2 regions of the Streptomyces sp. NPDC027189 genome follow, and region 2 is predicted to be linked to the other one. Evidence: riboswitches for the same ligand, from Rfam matches in the RefSeq annotation. Region 2 holds a riboswitch; the other holds the start of a gene.
The links. Region 2 has a riboswitch for glycine ahead of gcvT (glycine cleavage system aminomethyltransferase GcvT). Riboswitches for the same ligand answer to the same signal wherever they lie in the genome.
Positions count from the first base shown of each region.

Region 1: linked by a shared signal. The riboswitch ahead of gcvP (aminomethyl-transferring glycine dehydrogenase) and the one ahead of gcvT (glycine cleavage system aminomethyltransferase GcvT) in region 2 are both predicted to bind glycine.

Region 1 is NZ_JBVHRI010000024.1:9,317-13,522, reverse strand. Features, by position in the region: gene gcvP (aminomethyl-transferring glycine dehydrogenase) at 1-2,332, opposite strand, end outside; glycine riboswitch at 2,510-2,605, opposite strand; gene ACZ4RZ_RS38465 (PRC-barrel domain-containing protein) at 2,720-3,091, shown strand; gene ACZ4RZ_RS38460 (DNA polymerase IV) at 3,013-4,206, opposite strand, start outside.
Region 2 is NZ_JBVHRI010000008.1:18,887-23,092, reverse strand. Features, by position in the region: gene ACZ4RZ_RS20875 (enhanced serine sensitivity protein SseB C-terminal domain-containing protein) at 1-418, opposite strand, end outside; gene ACZ4RZ_RS20870 (enhanced serine sensitivity protein SseB) at 599-1,375, opposite strand; gene ACZ4RZ_RS20865 (AAA family ATPase) at 1,506-2,174, opposite strand; glycine riboswitch at 2,349-2,451, shown strand; glycine riboswitch at 2,452-2,564, shown strand; gene gcvT (glycine cleavage system aminomethyltransferase GcvT) at 2,599-3,717, shown strand; gene gcvH (glycine cleavage system protein GcvH) at 3,838-4,206, shown strand, end outside.

The DNA.
Region 1 (4,206 bases), on a different contig from region 2:
CCTCGCCGCCCATGAGCCGGACGTACGCCCACGAGATCGGCAGGATGCCCGCGGAGCCCCAGGGAGCGGCCGAGATCGGGCCGACGCCGGTCTCGGGACCGGCCGCGGGCTGCAGCGGGTGGTTCGGCAGGTACGGCGCCAGGTGCGCGCGCACACCGACCGGGCCGACGCCCGGACCGCCGCCGCCGTGCGGGATGCAGAACGTCTTGTGCAGGTTGAGGTGCGAGACGTCACCGCCGAAGTGGCCCGGCTTGGCGAGGCCCACCAGCGCGTTGAGGTTGGCGCCGTCGACGTAGACCTGACCGCCCGCCTCGTGCACCTGCGCGCAGATGTCGGCGACATGCTCCTCGAACACACCGTGCGTCGAGGGGTACGTGATCATCAGCACGGCCAGCTCGTCGCGGTACTGCTCGATCTTGGCGCGCAGGTCCTCGACGTCGATCTCGCCGTCGTCCGAGGTCTTCACGACCACGACTTTCATGCCGGCCATCACGGCGCTCGCGGCGTTCGTGCCGTGCGCGGAGGACGGGATGAGGCAGACGGTGCGCTGCTCGTCGCCGTTGGCGCGGTGGTAGCCACGCACGGCCAGCAGACCGGCCAGCTCGCCCTGCGAACCGGCGTTCGGCTGGAGCGAGACCTTGTCGTAGCCGGTGACCTCGGCGAGCCGCTCCTCCAGCTCATCGATGAGCGTGAGGTAGCCCTGCGCCTGCTCGGCGGGCGCGAAGGGGTGCATCTGACCGAACTCGGGCCAGGTGACCGGCTCCATCTCCGTGGTCGCGTTGAGCTTCATCGTGCAGGAGCCCAGCGGGATCATGCCGCGGTCGAGCGCGTAGTCGCGGTCGGAGAGCTTGCGCAGGTAGCGCAGCATCGCGGTCTCGGAGCGGTGCTGGTGGAAGACCGGGTGCGCGAGGTAGCCGTCGGTGCGCAGCAGCGCGGCCGGCAGCGTGTCCTGCGCCGTCGCGTCCAGCGCCTCGACGTCACCCTCGACGCCGAACGCGGTCCATACGGCGGCCAGTTGCTTGCGCGTGGTGGTCTCGTCGCAGGCGATCGACACCTGGTCGGCGTCCACGAGGTGGAGGTTGACACCGCCCTCGCGCGCAGCGGCGACGGCTTCAGCGGCCTTGCCCGGCACCCGCACGGTGAGCGTGTCGAAGTACGCGCCGTGCACGACCTCGACCCCGCCCGCCGTCAGACCCGCGGCGAGGATCGTGGCGTACCGGTGCGTACGCCGCGCGATGGTCCTCAGGCCCTCGGGACCGTGGTAGACGGCGTACATGCCGGCCATCACGGCGAGCAGCACCTGAGCCGTACAGATGTTGCTGGTCGCCTTCTCACGGCGGATGTGCTGCTCACGCGTCTGCAGGGCGAGGCGGTACGCCTTGTGCCCGTCCGCGTCGACGGACACACCGACGAGTCGGCCCGGAAGACTGCGCGCGAAGGTCTCGCGCACCGCCATGTATCCGGCGTGCGGCCCGCCGAAGCCCATCGGCACACCGAAGCGCTGCGTCGTACCGACCGCGATGTCGGCGCCGAGCTCGCCGGGCGAGGTGAGCAGGGTCAGGGCGAGCAGGTCGGCGGCGACGGTGACGACCGCCCCCAGCCCGTGCGCCTGCTCGACGATCGGCTTGAGGTCACGTACGGCACCGGAGGCGCCCGGGTACTGGATCAGTACGCCGTTGATCTCGCGCTCGGCGATCCCGGCGGGGATGCCCTCGCTGAGGTCCGCGACGACGACCTCGACGCCGGTCGGCTCGGCGCGGGTCTCGATGACGGCGATGGTCTGCGGCAGCGCGTCCGCGTCGACCAGGAACAGACCCTTCTTGTTCTTGCCCATGCGCCGGGACAGCGCCATCGCCTCGGCGGCGGCGGTGCCCTCGTCGAGCAGCGAGGCACCGGAGGTCGGCAGCCCGGTCAGCTCGGCCACCACGGTCTGGAAGTTCAGCAGCGCCTCGAGACGGCCCTGCGAGATCTCCGGCTGGTACGGCGTATACGCGGTGTACCAGGCCGGGTTCTCCATGACGTTGCGCAGGATCACCGGCGGCGTGAACGTGCCGTAGTAACCGAGGCCGACCATCGAGTCGAGCACCTGGTTGCGGTCCGCGAGGGAGCGCAGCTCGGCCAGCACCTCCGCCTCGGTGCGCGCGCCCGGCAGGTCCAGGGCATCGGCGTTCTTGATGACGTCCGGGACCGCGGCGGCCGTCAGCTCGTCGAGCGAGCCGTACCCGACCTGCGCGAGCATCTTGGCCCGTGCCTCGGAGTCGGGCCCGATGTGGCGCTGCTCGAAGGGGATTCCCTGTTCGAGCTCGGTGAGCGGAATGCGATGGGCGGTCATGGCGGAGGCCTCCTGGTCTGACGCGACCTTCGAGGGGCACCCCGGCACGGGCACCCCGACGGCCTCCCCCTCTGTCATCTCAACCTGAGAGCTTCACCGGACCGTCCGCTGACGACCCGGTTTTCACCGTCGGTGAGAGCGGAGGCCATCGACACCCGCCCTGCTTTCCAGAGTGACCTCGTCCGTGCGGTACGTGAGCCTGAGAGATTCCGGGGAGGATTTGCTCCTTCGGCGCCTCCGATGAAGTCTGGAGGACTCTCCCGCACGGGGTCAGCAGCCGCCTGCCAGCCTACCAGCGAGGACAAGACCCGAGCCTTCGAGTGGCCGCCTTCCTGAATGTGCTCTTTTGTAGTGCTTACGGATGAGTTGCGACCAAGAGGAGGGCCCGTGCAGACCGACATCGATCCGCGCAACCTGATCGGCCGCAAGGCGTTCGACCGCAATGGCACCAAGATCGGCACGATCGACGAGGTCTACCTCGACGACGCGACCGGGATCCCGGAGTGGGCGGCCATACGCACGGGCCTGTTCAGCAGGGACGCCTTCGTGCCACTGGAGCCCAGTGAACTCGTCGAGGGCACTCTTCGCATCCCCTTCGACCGAGCCCTGATCAAGGACGCCCCCGACTTCGGCGTCGGACGCCACCTCTCCCCCGAGCAGGAACTCCAGCTGTACCACCACTACGGTCTCGACGTGGCGCCCCCTCCGCCCCCGCCAGACCGCGACTTCGGCCGACTCGCGGGCACGGAGGACGCCTGAGGTCCGGGGTCCGCAACCTGGGGCCCCGGAACCCCCGGTCTTCGCTCCACCAGAGGCAGCGGCTCCGCCGGCTCCAGCTCCGGATCGTCGGTGCGGAACGTCCGTACGCGCCCGGGCTCGGAGTACGGCGTCTCGAACCGCACCGTGACCCGCCCGAGGCCGCTGCCTTGCACCCACCCGTGCCCGTACTCGGCATGCCGTACGTCGTGCCCCGCGGGCCACCGCCGCTCGGCGGGCGGCACATGCTCCTCGGCGAACTCCTCCGGCGCCTCCTCCGCGGAATGCTCCTGGACCGCCGGCTCCCCCGCGGCGGCCTGCGCCTGCGCCTGTGCGAACAGGTCCTCCTGCGTGTAGTCGGCCAGCCCGGTCACGCCCACACCCAGCAGTCGTACGCCACCGGTAGTGTCCACCGCCTCCAGAAGCCGCGCGGCGGCCTCCCGTACGACCGTGGGGTCGTCCGTGGGCCCCCGCAGCGTCTCGGACCGGGTCAGCGTCGAGAAGTCGTACCTGCGCACCTTCAGGACGATGGTCCGCCCCGACAGCCCGGCTCCGCGCAGTCGCCGCACACACCGGTCGGCGAGCCGCTGCACCTCCAGACCGACCCGCACGCGGTCATGGATGTCCACGTCGTACGTGTCCTCGACCGACACCGACTTGGCCTCCCGCTCGGCCACCACGGGCCGCTCGTCGTGGGCCAGCGCCATCCCGTACAGCGCATGCCCATGCGCCTTCCCCAGCAGCCGTACGAGCTCGTCCTCGCCGGCCTCGGCGATCTCGTCGACCGTGGTGATCCCGGCACGCCGCAGATGGTCCCCGGTCGCGGGCCCCACGCCCGGCAGCGTCCGCACCGACATCGGCCCCAGCAGCGCGCGCTCGGTCCCCGGCTCTATCAGCACGAGACCGTCGGGCTTGGCCTGCTCCGAGGCGATCTTCGCGAGCATCTTGGAAGCGGCGAGCCCCACCGATCCCGTGAGCCCCGTGACGGCCCGGATGTCCGCGCGCAGCTTCACCCCTGCCAGCCGCGCCGAGCCCTCGTCCCAGGCCGTTCCCCCCGCCTCCAGGTCCACGAAGGCCTCGTCCAGGCTCAGCGGCTCCACGAGCGGCGACAGGGCCCG
Region 2 (4,206 bases):
GCCGGAGCGGGCCCGCGGGCTGGCGCTCCAGGCCGGTGGCGATGCGGCGCAGGTCCAGCCAGGGGATGCCGACGCCGCCGCCCGGGGCGTGCGGATTGAGCCAGAGACCGAAGTGGTCGGGGTACAGGGTGCGGGCGACGTCGAGGCCGTCGACGACCTCGTACGAGCGGTTCCAGCCGCTGGCCGAGAGCTCCTGGGCGGAGGTGACACAGGGCGCGTAACCGAAGCCGTCCACCTCCATGTTCCCGTACTGGGCGTCCGGAGAACCGGCCTGGCCGTGCCAGAGGAGCATCCAGATCTGGCCGGACGACGGGGTCGCGAGCGCGCGAAGGAGCGCCTCGTAGGCGTCGTAGCGCCCGGGCGTCACCTGGCGCAGCATGTGCTCGACCTGCCCGGCCGCGGTGCTGCTGGCGCTCACCTGTACCGCCCCTTCGAGAAGTTGCCCCGGATATGAAACCAGCTTAAGTGGAGCCGCCGACAGCAGCCGCGCAAGAGCTCGGGACTTGATGTCGTCTCGCGGCTGCGGGCCGACCGTGGTTCCTCGTGCCCACGCGGCGGAGCCGCATAGGTCACAGCCCCGCGCCCAAGAAGGGCGCTCCTAGTGGGCCTGCTGATAAAAGGGCCGCACTTGGGCGCGCATCCAGTCGCCCACCGGGTCCTGGGCCACGTCCAGGAGGACCAGGTTCACCGGCCACCGCACCGCGACCTTGTTCAGGGCTCGGCCCAACGCCTCCATGGGGAGCGGCCGCAGGTCGCCCTCCCACTGGGAGAGTTCGACACCGATGAACATGACCGGGTCGGCGGTCTCGATACTGGCCAGGCAGCGGCGGGCGGTCAGCACGACGCCGGTCTCGGCGAACTCGGCGGAGGCGGCGGACAGGAAGTCCACCGGGTCCTCCTGCCAGTCGGGCTCGAACAGCCGCACCCGGCCGCCGCTCGCGGGCCCGTCCAGCGGGGTCCGCCCGGCCCGGCACAGCTCGGCGACGGCGAGCGGCGGCAGCGGTACGCCGACCACGCCGTCCGGGTTGACCGCGATGCCGACCTGCGGGGGCAGCCCGCGGGCGAACTCGACGGCGGGCGCGATCGTGTACGCCATGTGTCCGCCGGTGACCTGGCGGAACTGCTCCTCGGAGCTGAAGACAGGGACGTACGCCTGGCCCTCGATCTCCAGCGTGGGCAGGTCGAGCGGCCCGGACTGCGGCCCGCCGCCGTTCGGCAGGGGTACCCAGACGAAGCTGCGGCCGAGGACCTCGACGATGCGGGCACCCGCCGAGGGCACGCCGAGGGAGGCCGACAGCACCTCCTCCAGTTCGTTGCCTGGCCATCCGCCGTGCGGATGGGGGTGCGCCTGTGCCGGGAAGTCGGGGAAGTCCATCTGTCTACCGCCTGCTGTGAACCGCTGTTCGGGTGCTCCGGTGTTCCGGCTGGCAAGGTTAGTGGGCTCGTACGACCATCTCGTACGCCTGTTTCGTACGACCTTTGCCGGCATCGGCTCGTACGGTCCTTCAGCCGCCGAAGTCGATCCGGCGCAGCACGTCCGCAGCGTCCCGGTCCATGAGGACCGCCGAGCCGCAGCCCTCCGGCAGGTCGCCCTTCTCGACGGAGCGCAGCAGCCGGGTGACCGCGCCGCGGTGGCGCGCGAACGCGTACCGCGAGACGCCGCGGCCGCGCTCGCGCTGGCCCTCGAGGGCGGTTCCCGGCGTGACGTCGAGCAGCAGCAGGTGCAGCGCGCCGCCCCGGCGCCGCGCCTCGCGGGCGAGCCAGCGGCGCACCCAGGCCTGTGTACCGCAGTCGTGCACGACGACTCCGGCGCCGGAGCGCAGGGCGCGGCGCAGTCCCGCGTAGTGCGCGAGGCGGACCAGGGGGCGGTAGACCGCGTACGGCAGCCAGCGGGCCGTCCGGTCGTCCCAGCGGTCGCGGGTGTCCTGGGAGTCGATGCGCGCGCCCGTGACGGTCCGGCGCATCAGCGTCGACTTGCCGCTGCCCGGCAGCCCGGTGACCACGACGAGGTCGGACGCCCCGAAGTACAGCCCGTGCGGGCTGCGTCCCGCGCGGTCCCTGAGGTCGCGGACGACGGCCGTCGGGAGCGGGCCGCACGCCTCCCGGGCCCGGGCGCCGGGCTGCTTGGGCAGCGCGATGCCCGAGGTCGTCGCGTACGCCGAGGTCCTGTTCACCGTGATCGTCCTCCCCTTGGGTCTGGAGTCCCATCCCCGTCGAGTGTAAAGAGAAGGTAATGCGCGATGCTTCCTGTTTCCGTACTCGGACTGCCACAGGCCGGTTACAGATGCGGACTGCCGGGATCGGACGGCGCGTGCAATGATGTGCCCGCCAACTGCATACCGGCCGCTTGAATCCGCGCGGGAGAGTTCCCGGTCACGTACGACGTGCCGGGGCGCCGAAGGAGCAAGTCCCTCCCTTGAATCTCTCAGGCCCCGTTACCGCGCGGGCGAGGCACATCTGAAAAGCGGGCCGCTGACCAGTGGCTCCACCCAAGGTGCAAGTCAGGACCACCGTTTCGCGGGGTCGTGATGAACCTCTCAGGTTCCGATGACAGATGGGGAGGAACGACCTCGCCGTCATGCCTTGGGAGCCCCACCGATGAGCAGCAACGCACCCCGTCACACCGCGCTCGATGCCCTGCATCGTTCGCTCGGCGCGACGATGACCGACTTCGCGGGCTGGGACATGCCCCTGCGCTACGGTTCCGAGCGCGACGAGCACCTCGCCGTCCGCACGAAGGCCGGTCTCTTCGACCTCTCGCACATGGGCGAGATCACCGTCACCGGCCCGCAGGCGGCCGAGCTCCTGAACCACGCCCTCGTCGGCAACATCGCCTCCGTCGGCGTGGGCCGCGCCCGTTACACCATGATCTGCCAGGCGGACGGCGGCATCCTCGACGACCTGATCGTGTACCGGCTGGCCGACACCGAATACATGGTCGTCGCCAACGCCTCCAACGCGCAGGTCGTGCTCGACGCCCTGGTGGAGCGTGCCGCGGGCTTCGACGCGTCGGTGCGCGACGACCGTGACGCGTACGCGCTGATCGCCGTGCAGGGCCCCGAGTCCCCCGGCATCCTCAAGTCGCTGACCGACGCCGACCTGGACGGCCTCAAGTACTACGCGGGTCTGCCCGGCACGGTCGCGGGCGTCCCGGCGCTGATCGCGCGCACCGGCTACACCGGCGAAGACGGCTTCGAGCTGTTCGTGTCCCCTTCGGACGCCGAGAAGCTGTGGCAGGCGCTGACCGAGGCGGGCGCCCCGGTCGGGCTGGTCCCCTGCGGCCTGTCCTGCCGCGACACGCTGCGCCTGGAGGCGGGCATGCCGCTGTACGGGCATGAGCTGAGCACCTCGCTGACCCCCTTCGACGCCGGGCTCGGGCGGGTCGTGAAGTTCGAGAAGGAGGGCGACTTCGTGGGGCGTGCCGCCCTGGAGGCCGCCGCCGAGCGTGCTGCCGCGAACCCGCCACGGGTGCTCGTCGGCCTGATCGCCGAGGGCCGTCGCGTCCCGCGCGCCGGGTACCAGGTCGTCGCCGAGGGCAAGGTGATCGGCGAGATCACCTCCGGCGCCCCGTCCCCCACGCTGGGCAAGCCGATCGCGATGGCGTACGTCGACGCCGCGCACGCCGCTCCGGGCACGGCCGGAGTCGGTGTGGACATCCGGGGCAGCCACGAGCCGTACGAGGTCGTGGCGCTGCCGTTCTACAAGCGTCAGAAGTAGAGACTGAGCGCGGTCCAGACGTAGCCAAAGGCGACACCGCGCGCTTCTTCCCTGCTCACCGGCAGGTCCAGCAGTCCCCCCATTCACCAGCACTCCCCCGCGTACAGGAGAATTCAGGCCATGAGCAACCCCCAGCAGCTGCGCTACAGCAAGGAGCACGAGTGGCTGTCGGTCGCCGAGGACGGCGTCTCGACGGTCGGCATCACCGAGTTCGCGGCCAACGCGCTCGGCGATGTCGTCTACGCCCAGCTTCCGGAGGTCGGTTCCACGGTGACCGCGGGTGAGTCCTGCGGCGAGCTGGAGTCGACGAAGTCGGTCAGCGACCTGTACTCCCCGGTCAACGGCGAGATCACCGAGATCAACGAAGACGTGGTCAACGACCCGTCGCTGGTGAACTCCGCGCCCTTCGAGGGCGGCTGGCTGTTCAAGGTGCGCGTCGCGGAGGAGCCGGCCGACCTGCTCTCCGCCGACGAGTACACCGCCTTTTCC